2 regions of the Parvimonas sp. C2 genome follow, and region 2 is predicted to be linked to the other one. Evidence: a T-box and tRNA genes for the amino acid it is inferred to sense, from the RefSeq annotation. Region 2 holds a T-box; the other holds one or more tRNA genes.
The links. A T-box is a leader RNA that pairs with one kind of tRNA and senses whether it is charged. The one in region 2 lies ahead of leuS (leucine--tRNA ligase), so its partner is inferred to be a tRNA-Leu.
Positions count from the first base shown of each region.

Region 1: it encodes a tRNA-Leu, which carries the amino acid that the T-box ahead of leuS (leucine--tRNA ligase) is inferred to sense. The anticodon was not compared.

Region 1 is NZ_JAYKBP010000002.1:283,934-295,042, reverse strand. It holds gene VJI95_RS04360 (V-type ATP synthase subunit A) at 1-1,381, shown strand, start outside; gene VJI95_RS04355 (V-type ATP synthase subunit B) at 1,374-2,750, shown strand; gene VJI95_RS04350 (V-type ATP synthase subunit D) at 2,764-3,399, shown strand; gene VJI95_RS04345 (hypothetical protein) at 3,540-4,262, shown strand; gene VJI95_RS04340 (DUF1292 domain-containing protein) at 4,906-5,202, shown strand; gene VJI95_RS04335 (Cof-type HAD-IIB family hydrolase) at 5,257-6,117, shown strand; gene VJI95_RS04330 (peroxiredoxin) at 6,107-6,547, shown strand; gene VJI95_RS04325 (TIGR01212 family radical SAM protein) at 6,547-7,494, shown strand; gene sdaAB (L-serine ammonia-lyase, iron-sulfur-dependent subunit beta) at 7,494-8,156, shown strand; gene sdaAA (L-serine ammonia-lyase, iron-sulfur-dependent, subunit alpha) at 8,165-9,046, shown strand; tRNA gene VJI95_RS04310 (tRNA-Leu) at 9,074-9,159, shown strand; gene VJI95_RS04305 (Sgo0707 family adhesin) at 9,481-11,109, shown strand, end outside.
Region 2 is NZ_JAYKBP010000004.1:23,279-34,387, forward strand. It holds gene VJI95_RS06405 (YlmH/Sll1252 family protein) at 1-331, shown strand, start outside; gene lspA (signal peptidase II) at 328-780, shown strand; gene VJI95_RS06415 (uracil-DNA glycosylase) at 782-1,450, shown strand; gene VJI95_RS06420 (RluA family pseudouridine synthase) at 1,454-2,386, shown strand; partial or broken gene VJI95_RS06425 (GNAT family N-acetyltransferase) at 2,368-2,823, shown strand; gene VJI95_RS06430 (peptidylprolyl isomerase) at 2,890-3,486, shown strand; gene VJI95_RS06435 (thymidine kinase) at 3,489-4,100, shown strand; gene VJI95_RS06440 (cold shock domain-containing protein) at 4,194-4,394, shown strand; gene VJI95_RS06445 (GrpB family protein) at 4,519-5,085, shown strand; gene VJI95_RS06450 (Hsp33 family molecular chaperone HslO) at 5,153-6,037, shown strand; gene VJI95_RS06455 (MATE family efflux transporter) at 6,047-7,399, shown strand; T-box leader at 7,449-7,635, shown strand; gene leuS (leucine--tRNA ligase) at 7,675-10,086, shown strand; gene VJI95_RS06465 (NUDIX domain-containing protein) at 10,191-10,748, shown strand; gene VJI95_RS06470 (patatin family protein) at 10,846-11,109, shown strand, end outside.

The sequences.
Region 1 (11,109 bases), on a different contig from region 2:
AGAAGGGAATATCATCGGAACAGTACAAGAAACAACAGTTGTTTCACATAAGATTATGGTACCACCAGGAATAAATGGAAAGATTGTTGAAATTTTACCTGGTTATCATACAGTTGATGAAATAATTTGCAAAATAGAAACTGAAGATGGAATTAAAGAATTAAATATGATTCAAAAATGGCCAGTGCGTCGTGGCCGTCCATATTCTAGAAAATTGGATCCGGTTAGGCCACTTGTAACAGGTCAAAGAATCATTGATACATTTTTCCCAGTTGCAAAGGGTGGAGCTGCAGCGATACCAGGACCTTTTGGTTCAGGAAAAACAGTAGTTCAACACCAACTTGCTAAATGGGCTGACGCAGAAATTGTAGTTTATGTAGGTTGTGGAGAACGTGGAAATGAAATGACAGACGTTCTTATGGAATTCCCTGAAATTCTTGACCCTAAGACTGGTCAATCACTTATGAAAAGAACAGTACTTATAGCAAATACTTCAAATATGCCGGTAGCTGCTCGTGAAGCTTCAATCTATACAGGTATTACTATTGGAGAATACTTTAGAGACATGGGCTATTCAGTAGCACTTATGGCTGACTCAACTTCTCGTTGGGCGGAAGCGCTCCGTGAAATGTCTGGTCGTCTTGAAGAAATGCCTGGTGATGAAGGTTATCCAGCATATCTTGCATCAAGAGTTGCAGACTTTTATGAAAGAGCTGGTTTTGTAAAATGTTTAGGCGAAGATAGAGAAGGTGCTTTAACAGTAATTGGAGCGGTTTCTCCTCCAGGTGGAGATATTTCTGAACCAGTTTCACAAGCCACTCTTAGAATTGTAAAAGTATTCTGGGGACTTGACTATGCATTATCTTATAGAAGACATTTCCCAGCTATTAACTGGTTGAATTCTTATTCATTATATCAAGATAAGATGGATAAGTTTATGGATGAAAGTATTGATAGAAAATTCTCTGCACATAGAATACAATCAATGGCACTTTTACAAGAAGAATCCAATTTGCAAGAAGTAGTTCGTCTTGTAGGTAGAGATTCACTTTCAGAAGCAGATCAATTAAAGCTTGAAGTTGCTAAGTCCTTAAGAGAAGATTTCTTACAACAAAATGCTTTCCATGAAGTTGATACTTATTGTTCTCTTCCAAAACAATTCAAAATGTTAAATCTTATTTTAGGTTTCTATGATGAAGCTAAAAAAGCTTTGGATTCAGGAGTATATCTTGACGAAATTTTGAAGATTGAATCACGTGAAGGAATAACAAGAAGTAAAAATATTTCTGAAAATGAATTGGAAAAGTTTGATGAATTATTTGAAACAGTTAAGGCTGATATAGAAAAATTAATAAGCGAAGGAGGTAACTCTAATGCTTAAAGAGTATAAGACAGTAAAAGAAGTAGTAGGACCTTTGATGGTTGTTGAAGGTGTTGAAGGTGTAAAATACGAAGAATTAGTTGAAGTTAGAGTTCAAAATGGAGAAAAGAGAAGAGGAAAAGTTCTTGAAATTGATGGAGATAAGGCAATGGTGCAATTGTTTGAAGGCTCTTCAGGAATTAACTTAAGAGATACTTCTTGTAGATTTTTAGGCCATCCTCTTGAACTTGGTGTTTCTGAAGATATGATTGGAAGAATTTTTGACGGTCTTGGTAATCCTATTGATAAGGGGCCAAAGATTATTCCTGAAATGAAGATAGATATTAACGGTTCTCCAATCAATCCCGTATCAAGAGACTATCCTTCAGAATTTATTCAAACAGGTATTTCTACAATAGATGGACTTAATACATTGGTTAGAGGACAAAAATTACCTATTTTCTCAGGTTCAGGTCTTCCACATAACAATGTAGCAGCACAAATTGCAAGACAAGCTAAGGTGCTTGGTGGTGGAGAAAAATTTGCCGTAGTATTTGGAGCAATGGGAATTACTTTTGAAGAAGCTCAATTCTTTATTGACGACTTTACGAAAACAGGTGCGATAGATAGAGCAGTGTTGTTTATGAACCTAGCAAATGACCCTGCGATTGAAAGAATTGCAACTCCTCGTATGGCTCTTACTTGTGCAGAATATTTAGCATTTGAAAAGGGAATGCATGTTTTGGTAATCTTAACTGACCTTACAAATTATGCAGAAGCACTTCGTGAAGTTTCTGCAGCTAGAAAAGAAGTTCCAGGTCGTCGTGGTTATCCAGGTTATTTATATACTGACCTTTCAACAATTTATGAAAGAGCAGGAAGACTTAAAGGTAGACCTGGTTCCATTACACAAATTCCTATTTTAACAATGCCAGAAGATGATATTACTCACCCAATACCTGACCTTACAGGATATATCACAGAAGGACAAATTATTCTTTCAAGAGAATTATATAAACAAGGTATTCAACCACCAATTTTTGTAATTCCTTCATTATCAAGACTTAAAGATAAAGGTATCGGGAAAGGAAAGACAAGAGAAGATCATGCTGATACAATGAACCAAATCTATGCAGGTTATGCTTCTGGTAGAGAGGCTCGTGAATTGGCAGTAATCTTAGGTGAATCTGCATTATCAGAAGCAGATAAAGCTTTTGCAAAATTTGCAGATGCTTTTGACAAGAAATATGTTGACCAAGGATATGAAACAAACAGAACGATAGAAGAAACTTTAAACTTAGGTTGGGAATTATTAAGTATAGTTCCAAGAATAGAACTTAAGAGAATTAGAGAGGAATATATTGATAAATATTTAGGAAAGACAGAATAAAGGGGAGATATAGATGGCAAAGCTAAATGTAAATCCTACACGTATGGCTCTTTCTAATCTCAAAGGAAGACTTGTAACTGCTAAAAGAGGTCATAAACTTCTTAAAGATAAACAAGATGAACTTATGAGAAGATTTATAGAAATGATTAGAAAGAATAAAAAACTTCGTCTTGAAGTTGAAGAAGAACTTTCGAATTCATTTAAATCTTTTCTTTTAGCAAGTGCTGTTATGAGTCCCGAATTTTTGGAACAAGCTGTGGCCTTTCCGAAAGAACAAGTATCCGTTGCTATTGAAACAAAAAATGTAATGAGTGTAAATATTCCTAAAATGGAATTTGACAGAACAGGATCAAGTGGAGCAATATTTCCTTATGGTTATGCTCAAACCTCCTCTGAACTAGATGATGCAATTTTAGAATTACATTCAGTAATGGATAAGCTTTTAGAACTTGCAGAAGTTGAAAAAGCTTGTCAATTAATGGCAGATGAAATTGAAAAGACTCGTAGAAGAGTAAATGCTCTTGAGTACAGAACAATTCCGGATTTGGAAGAAACTATTAAATTCATCAGAATGAAACTAGATGAAAACGAAAGAGCTACTATTACAAGACTTATGAAAGTTAAGGATATAATAGCTAAACAAGTATAAAAAAGGCTGTTGCGATTTGCAACAGCTTTTTTAAATCTTTATATACTATGATTAAATCACTTGCAAAAGTTTTTATATAATAGTATAATAAAATAGTATAATAAATGCAATTATATAAATTATTTTTAAGGAGTGATATTATGGATAATTTAAAAAATGATGATTTTGATGCTAAAGAAAACTTAGAAGAAAAACATGAAGAAGGTTCAGCTGAAGAAATTAAAAAAGAAGAGACTGTTAACGAAAATATCGAAAAAAAAGATATTGAAGAAAAGGTAATTGAAGAAAAGGCAGTTGAAGAAAAAGTTGTTGAATCTAATACTAAATCTGATGAAATTGAAGAAAGTCAAGTTGACATTAAAGAAAGTTTTGATAAATTTGTTTCTAAGAAAAATTTATTAGAATATATTATGTGTGGTATTTCAGTAGTTTTCATACTTGATTTAGTTTATATGATTATTAAGCTTATAAGTTTGGGAGGTTTTAATGCTACAGGAAATAAGTCAGATGATGCTTTATCTGGATTAACAAAAGTTGCTTCTAGAGCAAATTCTATAAAGACAATTGCTAATCTTAGAGATTTTTCTCACTTTTTAGTTTTCCTATCAATAGTATTAATTGCAATTATGTTTTACAAAAGTACAGTTCTTGATAAGAAAAAAGACTTTTTTAAACTTACTAAGAATTTATACTTTATAGGAGTAAATATTATTGTTGTAGTAGCTAGTTTGCTTTTAAAGTCAACTTTTAATCATTTATCAACAGTTATGCTATATATATCTATTCTAGTTTATTTAGCATCAATTGCAGGATTTGGTTATATAGTTTATACTCTTTATTTAAGATTATTTAAAAATAAATAATAAAGTGAGTTGAAAAATTGTGAATTTTTCTATCTACTAGTAAGATATAGATTAAATTCTATAAAATTAAATAGTTTAATAAATTAGTTTATCAGATTTATATTTGATAAACTTTTTTATTGTTGTTAATAATAGTCTAGTGAAAAATATTCCAGTTCGTAATATTATAAATCAAGTTTATTTGTATTTTTATTCTTTTATAAATTTAGCACTTAAAAATGATATTATAAGTGATTAAATGATAATAAAAAAAGTAAAGAGTTTTTTATAAAATTGTGGATAAGTTGAATAACTTGTGGATAAGTGGATATTTTGACCTTTATTTTGTGGATAACTTTTATAAAAATGTGGGATAACTTTTTGTTTTAGGTAGGAAATCGGGAAAAAATTGGTTATTTTAACATTATCAATAAGAACCTCACCCTTCCACGATGCTTTGCATCGGGTGGGTGCCCGAGAACCTTGTTGCTTCGCAATAAAAAAATTGTGAATAAAATATTTTTTAAAAAATATTTTAAAAAGCTATGCTTTTTTTAAAAAATGTGGTATTATTATTGTAGATAAATATTTCATAATTTTGTGAGAAATATCTTTTATCGATTTAAAATTTAAGATTTTAAAAATTTTAAGGAGGACATACAAAATGGAAGAAAACAAAGGCTGCGGCTGTGGTTGTGGTTGCGAAGAAGAAATGGAAGCTGAATTATTAGTTTTTGAAAATGAAGATGGAAAAGAAGAAACTTTTGAAGTTATAGGAGTTTTTGAAGTTGAAGAAAAAGAATATATGGCTCTTCAAAGTCAAGAAGATGGAAGTATATTACTTTGCAAATATATAGAAAAAGAAGACGGAGAATTTGAAGTTGAAGAAATCGAGGATGATGAAGAATTCAACAAGGTTTCTGATGCGTTTGACGCTTTAGTTGAAGAAGACGACGAATAGAATTAGTCTATAAGGTGCCGTTATCGGCACTTTATTTTTTTGAAAGAGGTTTTTATGTTAAAAGCAATTTGTTTAGATTTAGATGGAACTCTGTTAGATGATGACAAAAAAATATCTTCTCGGAGCTTTGCTTTATTGGATAATTTAATAGGAAATGGGATAGAAGTTGTAATCGCTACAGGAAGACATTTTTATATGGCATCAGGCTTTTTACAACCTTTAAAAAGAGATATTATGGTCTGTGCAAATAATGGAGCGATGAGCAGATTTAAGGAATCTAGTAAATTAGTTAATGTTGAATATGTAAATAATTCTAAATTTTTAGAAGTTTATAATAAGGCTCTGGATTGTGGAATGAATCCTTATGTTTATGTAGATTCTTTTGTTGATGGTTATCATTTAGCCATAAAAGACGGACAACCTAAGAAAAGTCATTTCGAAGAAAATATTGCAGATAAAAAGATTGCCACAGACAGCATCAGATATTTTAGTCAGGTTGATATAAAGTCTCTAGAAACTGTCTTATGTATAGCTTTCTTAGATCAAAAAGAAAAGATTGATGAATTTTATGGATTATTCAAGGATGAACATAATTTGGTTAAAAATAGATATATGATTCCAAATGGAAAAAAAGTTTTGGAATTTCAATCTGAAAAAGCTGATAAATGGGTTGCTATAACTAATTATCTTAAGAGCAAGAATATTAGTCTTTCAGATGTTGTATCTTTTGGTGACGAATTTAATGATAAGTCTATGATTAAAAATTCAGGAATTGGTTTTGCAATGAAAAACGGGATTGATGAATTAAAATCTTTGACAAATAATATTACTGAATTTACAAATAATGAAGATGGGGTATATTTTGAGTTGAAGAAATTATTTAAAGATGTTTTAGGAGAAAAAAATGGCTTGTAATTTAAAGTTTAATGGAATAAATGGAGAATTTTCTTTAGATAAGTATAGAGGAAAAAAGATAGTATTGTATTTTTATCCAAAGGATAATACTTCAGGTTGTACTCTGGAAGCTATCCAATTTAGTGAACTTAAAAGTGAATTTGAAAAGTTAAATGCCGTTATAATCGGTGTTAGTAAAGATTCTTTAGCTAGCCACAAGAAATTTATTGAAAAACATAATTTAAGTGTTGAATTAGTATCTGATGAAGATATTTCTATTCAAGAGCATTTTGATGTTTGGAAACTTAAAAAAATGTGTGGTAAAGAGTATATGGGAACTGTTAGATCCACTTTTATTCTAGATGATAAAGGAAATATTTTAAAAGAGTTTAGAAATGTAAAGGCTAAGGATCATGCTATAAAAGTTTTAGAAGCATTGAAGGAATTATAATGTTAGAGGAAGATTTTTACAGAACATATTCAAAATATCTTAAAGACATTTATGGAGAAAAAGTTTATAAACTGCCTGTTAAATTAAATTTGAGCTGTCCAAATAGAGACGGTAATATTGCAACAGGTGGTTGTATTTTTTGTGGAGAAGAAGGCGGTTCTTTTGAAAATTGTAATATTTCTATGCCCGTAAGAGAACAGGTTTTGAGAAATAAGGCTTATATATCAAAAAAATATAATGCAAAAAAATTTATTGTCTATTTTCAAAATTTTACTAATACATATCTTGGAATAGAAGATTTTAAAAAGATGATTGCAGATAGTATTGTTGATGAGGACATAATTGGGGTTTCTCTATCAACAAGACCTGATTGTATTTTAGAAGAACAATTGTTATTTTTAAAGAATTTTCAAAAGAACAGAAAGTTAGAAATAGACTTTGAGCTTGGATTACAGACTGTAAATTATAGAACTTTAATAAAACTAAATAGAGGACATACATTGGCTGAATTTATAAATGCTGTTAATTTAATTCACAAATTTGAATTTAGAGTTTGTAGTCATATAATAGTTGGGCTTCCTTGGGATGATGAATTGGATATGGTGGAGTCTGCAAAGATTTTATCCGCTCTAAAAGTTGAAGAGGTAAAATTACATTCACTCTATATCGTAAAAAATACGGTCTTGGGAGAAATGTATTCAAATGGTGAAATAGAATTAATAAGTAAGGAAAAATTTATTGATTTAGTTATTTCTTTTTTAAGAAATTTAGATGAAAAAATAGTTTTACAAAGACTACTTGGTCGTGTTCCTGAAGAAAATAGTTTGTTTTGTAATTGGAGTACGAGTTGGTGGAAAATTAGAGATGAAATTTTAGAAAAAATGGAAAGGAATAATTTTAAACAGGGAGATTTGTTTAATAATTTTGAAGGAGTAGTGAAAAAATAATGAAAAACTATGGACTTTTTGACGTTATTGGTCCTATAATGATTGGACCTTCAAGTTCTCATACTGCAGGAGCTTGTAGGCTTGGACGAATTGCAAAAATTATTTATGCAAGAGATATAAAGAAAGTAATTTTTCATTTACATGGAAGTTTTAAAAATACATATCAAGGACATGGTACGGATAGAGCCTTGGTTGGTGGAATATTGGGATATGATACTGATGATGAAAGAATAAGGGACTCTTTAACTATTGCAAAAAGTAGAGGGATAGAATTTTCTTTCGTTCCTATGGATTTGTTATATGCACATCCAAATACTGTTAAAACTGAATTTATTGATCCAAACGGAGAGAGCTTTTATGTAATAGGCTCTTCAATTGGTGGTGGAGCCATTGAAATAACAAATATTAATGGGGTTGATGTTAAATTTGGAGGAGTCTATAATACAATAATCCTTAAATATAATGATAGATACGGAATGATTGCACAAGTTAGTACGATTTTAGCTGAGAACAAGATAAATATAGGTAGTTTGATTATGAATAGAGAAGAGGGAGTTGCATCTGCGGTTATGGAAATTGATGGTGGAATTGATGAAATGGCTATTTATAGAATAAGTAAATTACCAGATATGTTAGAATGTATGATTTTAAAACCATTATAGGAGGTTATATGATTTCTTCAGGAGCACAATTATTAAATTTATGTAAAGAAAAAAATAAAAAAATCAGTGAAATTGCATTAGAACATCAACTAGAAGAAATGGGTATAACAGAAGAAGAACTTTTAGGGATGCTTAGGGAAACCTATGAGGTAATGAAGGCTTCAGCATCTGATGTTATAACGAATGATAAAATCAATCCATTCAAGATAACTGGTGGGAATGCAAAGAAAATTTTAAGATATGCACAAAGTGGAAAAAGCATCTTAGGAGAGTCTATGGTTACTGCAATTGCTAGAGGTTTTTCAACTTCTGAAGTAAACGCAGGGATGGGAAAAATCGTAGCTGCACCTACAGCTGGAGGTGCTGGAATTTTACCTGGAAGTCTCTCTTGGATTCAAGATAAATATAATTTTACAGATGATGAAATGCTAATGGCACTTTTAGTTTCTGGAACTATTGGAAGAATTATTGCAACAAATGCAACAATCTCTGGAGCTGAAGGTGGTTGTCAAGCTGAATGTGGAGCTGCGGCAGCAATGAGTGCAGCAGCAATAGTAGAATTGCATGGAGGAACTGCTGAACAATCTTTGACAGCATCATCATTTGCAATGCTTTCAGTATTGGGATTGGTTTGTGATCCGGTAGCAGGCCTTGTAGAATTTCCTTGTGCTTTAAGAAATGGAACAGGAACTATTAATGCTCTAGTTGCAAGTGATATTGCGCTTGCGGGGGTTGAATGTATAGTGCCTTTCGATGAAGTAGTTCAAGCAATGTATGAAGTTGGAAATGCCTTACCTGAAACATTGAGAGAAACAGCTTTAGGTGGATGTGCAGCTTGTCCATCTGCAAAAAAAATGGAATGTAAAGTATTTCCAAACAGATTAAGTTAATAACGGACTTTTTTAAGTCCTATTTATGCAGAAATGGTGGAACTGGTAGACACGCTATCTTGAGGGGGTAGTGAGCAAAGCTTGTGAGGGTTCGAATCCCTTTTTCTGCACCAACTCCGTTAGTTAAACTAATGGAGTTTTTTTAGGTTCAGTAACTAAGGTTGGGGAGTAAAAGATCCTCAGCCTTAGTTACTGAACCTATTTCAATAATTGTGGACATTAAGCTGAAATTATGTTATAATCTTCAAAAGGGACTTCTTGTGTAGATTTTAGGCTTTTCTACACAAGATGGGGAGTCTTTTATATCGGTTTACATTGAAATAATAGCCTGTATTTATTTAAAATGTAAATTTAGTAGTTAACTTTTATTCAAGTGAGATTTAAGGAAATTTTACTTGAAAGTTTAGTATTTATTATGGAAGGAACAAGAAATAATGAAACAGAAAATTTCAAAACGAATTATGTCATTATTTATGATGATTTGTATGGTTTTTCAGGTTTTTATTTCAAGTGTTACTACAGAAGCGGCACCTGGAGCTAAACCTGAAGTCTCTCATACCGATTTAGACTTATCAAAACTAGATTTGTATGAGTTTAAATGTAGACAAGAAAATATGAAAGTTATTCATATGAGTCAAAGCGTATTGAAAAAGCATGTCGTTCCAAATGGCAATTGGAAGGAGAGTACTGTGTTTATGCACAAATTTAATAGAACTCCACACCAACAAAATTTCAACGATGTTTTAGAATTGCTATTTACAGACGCTGGAAGAATTAATGGGAAAAAGGTAAATGTAAGAGTTAAGGTTAATCGTTTACAATTAAATCCTACTCAATATTATGGGAAACAAGATAATTTTAATAATGAGAATGCTGGAGTGCCATTTTTAACAGTCGACCAAAACTGGGGAGATAGTGGTATTCAGTTGATGGACTATGTTTATCCTGATCATCCTAATTTCAATGATAACAATGAACAAGGTTTCAATACAAAAACAAATTGTACTGTTACATTAGAATATGATGATGGAACACCTTGTGATGTTAAACTAACAATGGTACCTACAGACATAGACGTAAAACCTGGTAATACTATAGCAAATAATCATAAGACTACATTTTATGAATGTATGTTAGTAGAAAATTATACTCAAACAATTGATAAATTAGTATATAATGAACAGTATGATTTAATAGAGTATGACGAAGGAGCTTGGCATTACTGGCGTCCAAAATCAACAATATCTTCTCAAGGAACATCAGGTCCTGACGAATTTAATAAAACCGGATTCGTTATGCGTTCTGTAAACAACAAAGTATCTTTCGGTTTTAATACGGCAGCTACTAGTGGAGGACTTTTCAAATTCTTTGCAGAAGTACCTTACTATAACAATCCAGAAAAAACTCCTAAAAAAGTTGTTGACAGGCAAGAAGCTCCTAAGAGAATTGGCGAACCAATAAACTATACAGTTACTTATACTGTTCCAAGACCTGGAGTTGATATAATTGACGATATAAAGACATTAAAATTTACTGATCAATTTGATAAGAAAGTAGATTTTAAATCTGCACAAGTAAAATTAGACGGAAAAATTTTAACTGAGAATGTTGATTATAAATTAACAAAGGTTGAAGCTCAAGGGGTGCCACCCACTATAGAAATAGATATTATTAATAAATCTTTATTTAGTAGAGATAAAGCTGGAAAAGTTTATGAAATTGTTTATAATACTGAGACAAATGAAAAAGCTTTAGTAAATGGTGATGACAAGGTAATTAACTCCACTGCAAGAATGTATTTTGATGGGATTCCTGCGTTTGCCAATACTGTTGAAACAAAATTAATACCACCAACTCCTACTAAACCTCAAAAAGAAGTTTATACAGGTGAGTCTACAGTAAATATAGATGGTAAAACTGTTAATCCAGAACAAGAGCTTACTTATGCAATAAAATATACAAATACCAAGTATACAGAAGTTGATGCAACAATTACAGATAAACTTCCTAATCATACAAGCTTTGTATCTGCAGATAATAATGGAACTTTTGAAAATGGAACT
Region 2 (11,109 bases):
TTCAGGACAAGATTTAAAATTGGAAATTATGGATGACAATTTTATACCTACTAATTTTAGAAAATACGAAAACGAAAAAATAATAGTCTCCAGTTTGAGATTGGATTGTTTTGTAAAAGAACTTGCAAGAACTTCAAGAGAAATTGCCCAAAAATTCATTAAAAGTGGAAATGTAAATTTGAACTATGAGGAATGTAAAGATTTCGATAAGAAGATAAATGAAAATGATATAATTTCAATAAGAAAAGAAGGAAAATTTAAGGTTGACAGTTTTGATGGTTTAACAAAAAAGAACAAATTTGTCGTCAATATTAAGAGGTATTCTATATGATATATGCAATTATAATAGTTGGATTAGCATTAGACCAACTTACTAAATACATTACAGTAGCCAATTTAAAAGGTGCTGATTCAGTGGTTTTAATTAAAAATTGGCTGGAATTTACCTATGTAGAAAATACAGGAGTGGCTTTTGGTAGTTTTAGAGGATATAAATATTTCTTTATTTTTATTTCTTTAGTTGCGTTTTTTTGGATTTTATTTTATATATATAAAAATAAAGATAAAATGGCTAAAATTGAAAAAATATTATTCGCTTTAATTGCTTGTGGAGCATTGGGAAATTGCATTGATAGAATTAGATTTTCTTTTGTTGTCGATTTTATACACACAAGATTTGGTGGGTTATATGATTTTCCTGTATTTAATTTTGCGGATATTTATATTTGTGTAGCTTGTTTTTTACTTATAGTTGTTTCGTTTACTAAAAAGGAGAATTAAGATGATGTCTAATTATGTTGCTTGGAATGAATATTTAAAAGATGAATTTAAAAAAGACTATTTTATTAAGATGAAAAATTTTTTAAATGAGGAATATAAACATAAAACTATATTTCCGCCTAATGAATCTGTCTTTACTATTTTTGATAAAATATCACCAAAAGACATTAAGGTAATTATCTTAGGGCAAGATCCATATCATGGGGTAAATCAAGCAAATGGAATGAGTTTTTCGGTAAATAGAGGAGAAAAAATACCACCTTCACTTCGAAATATATATCTTGAGTTATATTCAGATTTAGGAATAACTCCTCCAAATCATGGAGATTTAACTTCTTGGGTTGAACAAGGTGTTTTTCTTTTAAATGCTACTCTTACAGTTGAAAAGGCAAAGCCAAATTCACATAAAGATATAGGCTGGCAAATTTTCACAGATAGAGTTATCGAAATTATTTCAAATTTTGATTATCCTAAAGTTTTTATCCTTTGGGGCAGTTTCGCTATTTCAAAGAACAATTTGATAAAAAGAGATGAAAATAATTTTATAATTACAAGCACACATCCTTCTCCTTTTTCCGCTCATCGAGGATTTTTTGGAAGTAAGCCATTTTCAAAAGCAAATGAATTTTTGATTAGCAAGGGAGTTGAACCGATAGATTGGAGAGTGTAATTTTTGACAGAATTAAAATATATTAGTGATAAAAAAATTAGATGTGATGTTTTTTTATCCGAACAAATTTCTAATTTATCAAGGACTTCAATTCAAAAATTGATAAAAGAGAAATTAGTTTTTGTTAATGGGAAAAATATAAAGCCTAATGTAATTTTAGAAATAGGAGATGAAATTACAGTTTCTATTCCAGAAAAAAAAGAAATTACTTTAGTTGCTGAAGATATAGATTTAGATGTTGTATATGAAGATGATTATATCATAATTATAAATAAACCTAGAGATATGGTTGTTCATCCTGCTGTTGGAAATGAAGAACATACTTTGGTTAATGCTCTTTTAAATCATTGTAAATTATCAATGATTAACTCCGAAAGACCAGGAATTGTTCACAGACTTGATAAGGATACAACAGGACTTATAATCTGTGCAAAGGACGATGAAACACATCTAAAATTGGTTGAAATGTTTGCTAATAGAGAAATTAATAAAAAATATTTGACAATTTGTAACGGAAGTTTTTCAAAAGAAAATGGATTCATAGATAAGCCTATTGGTAGAGATGAAAAAGATAGAAAAAAGATGAGTGTAAAAAGCAAATCAGGAAAAGCAGCTATTACAGAATACAATGTTTTAATTTCAAATTTAAAATATTCATTAGTTGATGTAACTCTACATACTGGTCGAACTCATCAGATAAGAGTTCATTTTAGTAGCCTTAATCATCCAATTATTGGAGATGAAACTTATGGAAATAAAAATGAAAAGATAAAGGCTAATGGTCAGATGTTACATTCCTACTATCTTGAATTTTTACATCCAATTACGAAAGAAAAATTAAGTTTTACAGTTTTACCTGATGAATATTTTTTTAATATTTTAAATAAAATAGGATTGGAATTTAATAAGGAGTTATTATGCAAAGCGAAAGATTAATTTTTAGAAAATTCAGTTTAGACGATATAGACGATGTTTTTGAGTTTGGAAATGATGATGAAACTTGTAAATTCGTTACTTGGGATAAACACAAAAATATTTTGGAATCAGAAAAAGTAATTACTGATTATTTTATGAAAAATAAATATTGTTTTGCGATTGTTGAAAAAATTTCCAATAAATGTATCGGTTCTTTTGAATACAAAGCGGATATGAAAAATAATTCCTTATCTTTAGGATATGTTTTAAATAAAAATTTTTGGAACAAAGGTTATATGACTGAAACTTTGAATTTTATGCTTGATTATGCTTTTAATACCTTAAAAGTTAATAGAGTTTGTGCAGTGCATATTAAAGAAAACATCGCTTCAGGAAAAGTTATGGAGAAATGTGGACTTAAAGTTGAGGGTAAATTTGAAGATGAGGAATTTTTAAAGGGAAGATATATAACCTTAATACATAGAGCAATTTTAAGAAAAAATTATTTAAAAGGAGAAAAGAGAATGAAACAATTAGAAATGCCTAAAAATGGTGAAAAAGTTTATATAATGAAAACAAATGTGGGGGAAATTTCTTTTAGATTATTTAATGAAGTTGCTCCTAAGGCTTGTGAAAATTTTATTACATTGGCTAAAAGAGGATATTATGACGGGGTTATTTTTCACAGAGTTATTAGAGATTTTATGATTCAAGGTGGAGATCCAACAGGTACTGGAATGGGTGGAGAAAGTATCTGGGGAGAATCATTTGAAGATGAATTCGACGGAAATTTTAGAAATTATAGAGGAGCATTGTCAATGGCAAATGCTGGACCAAATACGAATGGAAGTCAATTTTTTATAGTTCAAAATAGTAAAATTTCTGATGATTATGTAAACTATTTAAAAAATTCAGATAAAAAAGTGTATCCTGATGAAGTTGTTGAAACTTATGAAAAATTTGGTGGAGCTTTCTGGTTAGATTTTAAGCATACTGTTTTTGGTCAAGTATTTAAAGGAATGGAAGTAGTTGATGAAATAGCAAATACTTACTGTTCAAATGACAAGCCGGTAGAAGATATTGTAATTTTGTCAATTGAAGAAAAAGTTTTTGAGGGTTAATTATGCATCAATATAAAGGTAAATTAATTTTACATACTGGAAGTATGTTCTCGGGAAAGACTTCAAGTTTATGGAAAGACTTAAATAGATTTGAAATTGCAAAATATGAAACTGTAGTCTTTAAGCCAAAATTTGATAATAGATATGCAGATAAAGAAATAGTTACTCATGATAATAATAAAATGAGAGCTATTCCGGTTGAAAATATTGATGAAATTATAGAATATATGAAGACGAGTACTGCAAGTATTATAGGAATTGATGAAGTACAATTCATCAAGGGAGATATTAATAAGATTGTTGAAACTTTAAATTTATTTTTAGAAAATGAATTTACTGTTGTTCTTGCAGGTCTTGACATGGACTTTAAAGCTGAACCTTTTGAGTTAGTAAAAGAGTTAATGCCAAGAGCTGATTATCTATATAAACATCATGCGGTTTGTGCAAATTGTGGTGTTGATGCTTGGGTTAGTTACAGAAAAACACATGATGATGAAAGAATAAAACTTGGAGCTGCAGAAAGTTATGAGCCTCTTTGTAGAAAATGTTATTATGAAAAAGAAAAAATCAGAAAACAAATGGAAAATCAATTAAGTATGCTAGAAGATGAATAAATTTTACTTGCTTTATTTTTTTAATTATGTTATAGTATGAAGGTAGTAATAATTTACTACATATTTCCTATAGTATTGGAGGATTAGAAGGATATGAAAGGAACTGTAAAATGGTTCAATGCAGCTAAAGGATTTGGATTTATTTCTACTGAAGATGGAGAAGATGTATTTGTACATTATTCAGCATTAGAAGAAACTGGTGAATTTAGAACTTTAGATGAAGGACAAGCTGTTGAATTTGAAATAGTTGACGGCGCTAAAGGTCCTCAAGCTTCTGGTGTTGTTAAGTTATAAGATTGTCTTTTCTTAAGAGAAAATTCAATTTAAACATACTTAAGTATGTTATTATATTAATATTAATCAAGAAGTAAAATCTCCTATTTGGGAGATTTTTTAAATTTAATTAAAAGGATATTTTATGAGTAAAAAATTATATGAGATGAGTTTAGAGGAATTGTGGGAAATTTTTCCAATATTTCTTGTTGAACATAATGATGAATGGAAAACTTGGTATAAAGATGAAAAAGCAAATATTTTATTTTTAATTCCAAATGAAAAAATTTACAGAATTTCGCATATAGGAAGTACATATATTCCTATAATATGGGCAAAAAATATTGTGGATATTCTTTTAGAGATTAAGAATAATGAAGATTTACAATTTGTAAAGGATATATTATTAAAAAATAATTGGCTTTGTATGAGTGAAGATGAAAAGAGAATTTCTCTGAATAAAGGATATACTGAAAAAGGATTTGCTAAAAAAGTATTTCATTTGCATATAAGATTAGTCGGAGACAATGATGAATTGTATTTTAGAGATTATTTATTTGAAAATTCTGAAATTGCAAAAGAGTATGAAAAACTTAAATTATCTCTATGGGAAAAATTTGAACATAATCGAGATGCTTATACAGAATCAAAAGGAGAATTTATTAAAAAATATACTGAAATTGCGAAGAAAAAATATGGTAAAAGATATTAATTTATCAATTGATTTCTTTAAAATTTTAGTATATAATTTTATGTAAGATTAATATTAAGGAGTTTTTATGGCAAAAATATTAAGATGTATTGATGAACATAATTCAATGAGATTTTTCTTTGCTTTTACAGATGATATAATAAAAGATTTTGAAAAATTACAAAAGAGTTCTGTCAGTTCAAATATTGAAATGGGAAAAGTTTTAACGATGAATGCTTTGCTTTATTCTGATTTAAAGAATGATACTGACTCTATTGACTTGAAGTTAAAGACAAATGGAGAATGTGGTCTTATAATTTCAAAATTATACAATAACTCATTCATAACAGGATATTTAGAAAATAAAAACTTAAGTAAATATGATAAAATCTATGAAAAAGGAAAATTTTCAAAAGATTTTATAGGTGATAAAGGAATACTTGTTTTGATAAAGGATTTAGGGCTTAAAGCTCCTTATGTTGGACAAACAAGCATAATTTCTTCAGATATTAGTGAAAATTTTACTAATTATTTCAGTGTCTCAAATCAAACTGTTACCTCTATTGATTTACAGGTTAAAAAGGTTGAAGATGATTATATTTCTTTTGGATTTATGATGGAGTTATTACCTAATTATACTGAAAAAGATTTATCACAATTTAAAATCTATTCAGATATGTTTAAGACAGAACTTGAAAATTATCTTGTTTCAAAAACTGATGATATGAGTTTTTATGATTATATTGTTTCTATTTTGAAGATTTTTAATATTAGAGTTATCGAGGAAAAAATCATTCGCTATAAATGTAATTGCAGTGATGAAAAGATTGATAATATGTTGTTGGGTTTAGGTAAAAAAGAGCTTAATGATATAGTTAAAGATAGAAAAGATATTGAAATTTCTTGTAATTTTTGCGATAAGAAGTACAAGAAAAGTATTGAACATATAAAAAATTTATTAAAAAAACTTTAGGAATTATTTATGAAAAAAATAAATTTATTAGATAATAGAATCTATAGAAATTTAGTAATGATGTCTATTCCGATAATGACAACTTCATTTATTCAAATGTCTTACACTTTAATGGACACATTTTGGGTTGGAAAGCTTGGAACTGAAGCAATTGCTGGAGTAGGAATTGTTGCATTTATTATGTGGTTTGCAAATTCCTTGGTTTTAGTTTCAAAAACTGGAATAGAAATAGGTGTTGCCTATAGTGTAGGTTCAAGGGATGATAAACAATTCAGAAAATATATTGATACTTCCGTTGCTATAAATTTATTTATGTCTATAACATTTGGAATAATCTTATATATTTTTAGACTTGATGTAATTAAATTTTTTAATATAAAAAGTGAAGTGGTAATTTCACTTGCAAATAGCTATTTGAAGATTGTATTATTAGGACTTCCTTTTACTTTTTTAAATCCACTATTTTCAGGGGTATTTAATGGTTCTGCAAATAGTAAGGTTCCTTTTATAGCAAATTCAATCGGACTTATAATAAATATAGTTTTGGATCCCATTTTAATTTATGGATATTTTGGATTACCGGAATTTGGGGTTAGTGGAGCAGCTATTGCTACAACTTTATCTCAACTTATTGTTACATTTATTTTTATAATATTTTCAATTTTAGACGGGAAAATTCTTAAAGGAATCAATTTAGTTAAAAATTTTAACAATGCTACATTTAAAGAAGTTTTAAGGCTTGGAGTTCCAACTGCTTTTAAATCTTGTATTTTTGCCTTTATTTCAACTATTTTACTTAGAATAATAGCAAATTGGGGGGAAAATGCAGTTGCTGCAGAAAATGTTGCTGTACAGATTGAAGCTATAAACTGGATGACTGTTGAAGGTTTTTCCATTGCACTTTGTGCTTTAATAGCACAAAATTTCGGAGCTAAAAATTATGAAAATATAGCTTCCGGATATAAAAAAGGACTTAAAATAATTTTAGGAATTGGAGTATTCTGTTCATTCTTTTTGTTTTTTTCATCAGATTATATAATTAGATTATTTATAAGAGATGACTTAAATACAATTAGAATGGGTGTTAGTTATTTGAAAGTTTTAGCCTTTTCAGAGATATTTTTAGCACTTGAAATTGGAATTTCAGGAATGTTTAATGGACTTAAAAACACAAAAACGCCGACAGTGATAAGCACATTTTCAAATGCATTAAGAATTCCCCTTGCTTATTTAGTTTTCTATCTAAAATTAGATATAGTTTATATATGGGCTGTAATTTCTTTTTGTACTTTTTTAAAGGGAATGCTAAATTATATATTTTTTAAGAAATTTATAAAGGAAAACTTTGATTTTAAGTTATAATGTGTTGAAAAAAAATAAAAAGTATGGTATTATATCTTTGTTATATTTTAGAAAATTTTTGATTGAAAGTAGTAAATATATTCAAATTTTTAGAGAGTTATTGTTTGGTGAAAAATAATATTTTGATGTATTGAACTTATTCATAAAATGCAAAAGCCGTTGATTACGTTATAATCTTAGAGTGAGTTTAATACTAATTAGAGTGGTACCACGGAATTTATACTTTCGTCTCTTTGTGAGGCGGAAGTTTTTTTTGTTGTGAATGGAGGAATGCTATGAAAAATTATAATCCGAAAAATATTGAAAAAAAATGGCAAGATATTTGGGATGAAAAGAAACCTTTTAAATGTGAAATTAATGATAAAGAAAAATTCTATCCTTTGATAGAATTTCCTTATCCATCAGGTCAAGGACTTCATGTAGGTCATCCAAGACCATATACTGCAATGGATGTTGTAAGTAGAAAAAGAAGACTTGAAGGACAAAATGTATTATTTACAATGGGTTGGGACGCTTTTGGTTTACCAACTGAAAACTATGCGATGAAAAATAAAATTCATCCTGAAGTTGTAACAAAAAATAATATTGAAAATTTTAAAAAACAATTAAAGAGTATCGGATTTTCTTTTGATTGGGATAGAGAAATAAATACGACAGATCCTGAGTATTACAAATGGACACAATGGATTTTTATGAAGATGTTTGAAAAAGGACTTGCATATAAAATGGAAATGCCAATAAATTTCTGTACTTCTTGTAAAGTAGGGTTATCAAATGAAGAAGTTGTTGGAGGTTGTTGTGAAAGATGTGGTAGTGAAGTTATTCATAAAGTTAAAAATCAATGGATGTTAAAAATAACTGAATATGCAGACAGACTTATTGATGACCTTGAAGAAGTTGACTTTATTGACAGAGTTAAAACTCAACAAATAAATTGGATTGGCAGAAGTTATGGAATGGAAGTTAAATTCCAAATTAAAGATATTGATGATACAATTTTGGTATATACTACAAGACCTGATACAATTTTTGGTGCAACTTATATGGTTATATCTTGTGAGCATCCATTACTTAAAAAATATGAAGATAAAATAAAGAATAAAGAAGAAATAGAAAAATATATTTTAGAAGTTCAAAAGAAATCTGAATTTGAAAGAACTGAAATGAATAAAGATAAGACGGGAGTTAAAATTGACGGGATAACTGCAATCAATCCTTGTACTAAAAAAGAAATTCCTGTTTTCATTTCCGATTATGTCCTAATGACTTATGGAAGCGGAGCAATTATGGCAGTACCTGCACATGATACGAGAGATTTTGATTTTGCAAAAAAATTTGGTTTAGACATTGTTGAAGTTGTTAGTGGTGGGGAAAATGTACAAGAAAAAGCCTATACGGATACTAATAGTGGAATTATGGTTAATTCGGATTTTCTAAACGGACTTTCAGTTAAAGAAGCAAAAGAAAAGATTTTTGAATATTTATCAAAACTTGGTATTGGAAATAAAAAGACAAACTTTAAACTTCGTGATTGGGTTTTTTCAAGACAAAGATATTGGGGAGAACCGATTCCTTTGATAAATTGTGAAAAATGTGGTTGGGTTGCAATTCCTGAAGAAGAATTACCTTTAAAACTTCCTGAACTTGAATCATTTGAACCAACAGAAACAGGAGAATCTCCACTTTCAAAAATTGATGAATTCGTAAATTGTACTTGCCCAAAATGTGGAGAAAGGGCAAAGAGAGAAACTGATACAATGCCACAATGGGCAGGGTCTTCATGGTATTATTTAAGATATATGGATCCACATAATAAAGAAAATCTTGTTGGAAAAGATGCCTTAAAATATTTCAATCAAGTTGACTGGTATAATGGTGGCATGGAACATACTACATTGCACTTGTTATATTCAAGATTTTGGCATAAATTCCTTTATGATATAGGTGTTGTTGATACAAAAGAACCATATTTCAAAAGAACTTCTCACGGAATGATTCTTGGAGAAAATGGAGAAAAAATGTCTAAGTCAAGAGGAAATGTTGTAAATCCGGATGAAATGATTGACAAATACGGAGCAGACGCATTGAGATGTTATGAAATGTTCTTAGGAGATTTTGAAAGAAGCGCATCTTGGTCTGATGGTGGAATTAATGGTTGTAGAAAATTCTTAGACAGAGTTTGGAAATTACAAGAAATTACAAACTCATCCGAAGAAATGACAAAATCATTAGAAAAATCAATTCATAAGACTATTAAAAAAGTATCAGAAGATTTTGAAAGTCTTAAATTTAATACTGCAATAGCAGCTCTTATGACTTTGATTAATGAGTTTAACTCAGCAAAAGAAATTTCAAGAGAAGATTTGAGAGTATTCTTAATTCTATTAAATCCAGTTTCTCCACATATAACTGAAGAAATATGGGAAGAAATGAATTTTGGAGGATATATTTTTGAACAAACTTGGCCAAAATATGACGAAGCTAAAACAATTGATGATGAAGTTGAAATGCCAATTCAAATAAATGGAAAAGTAAGAACAACATTAATGATTCCAAAAGATGCAGGATTTGAAGAATTTAAAGAAGCACTTTATGACAACGAAAATGTTAAAAAATTTACAGAAGGAAAAACTGTTGTAAAAGAAATTTTTGTTCCGGGAAAAATTTGTAATATAGTTGTTAAATAGTAATGAAAGAAAGATATGTATTTAATTGCATATCTTTTTTTGTTATAATTTATATAATATAATTGATATGATTAAAAATTTTATTTAATCAAGGAGGTTTGAAAATGAAGTATAAAACAAATATAGATATACCGGAATTGGATTTAGAACTTCAAGATGATGAATGGAATAAGGAATATATTGATCATAATAGACAAATTGTCAGAGCAATTGTTGTTGATGACTCAAATTATTTTTACTTTGTTAGAGTTCATAGAGATGATGACTTTGGCAAAGCTACTCTTATTGAAACTGCAGGTGGTGGAGTTGAATTAAATGAAAATTTAGAATCTGCTGTCAGAAGAGAATTAAGGGAAGAATTAGGAGTAGAAGTTGAGATTATTTGTAAAATAGGAGTTGTAAGTGACTATTATAACCTTATCCATAGACATAATATTAATAATTACTATTTTTGTAAAATAGAATCGTTTGGAGATAGAAATCTTACAACTGAAGAAATTGAGAGTTTTAAATTATCAACACTTAAATTGACATTTGAAGATGCTATAGAGGAGTATAAAAAATGTTCAAATACAAAACTGGGGAAGCTGATTTTAAATAGAGAGCTACCCGTTTTAAATTATGTAAAAGAAATTTTAAATATATATAAATGTTTTAATTAATTGTAAAATTAATTAAATTTAGTAGACTTACTTTTTTGTATATTTTTTGATTTTATGGTAAAATAATAAATATAATTAATATGATGTGAGGTGTTTTATGAATAATAAAGTTGCATTAGTTATTGAAGGCGGAGCAATGAGAGGAGCTTTTTTAAAAGGAGTTTTAGACTGCTTTAAAGAAAATGGAATTAAATTTCCATATATTGTAGGAGTATCTGCCGGAGCTATTACAGGCTTTGAATTTTTTAGTGGAATAGAATTTGATGTTAATAAATTGTTTCAAGAGTTTTTGAAAAATATGGAATTATTAAAGAATTCTTCTGAGCCTATTGATTTGAAATCAACAGTTAATAGTATTTTT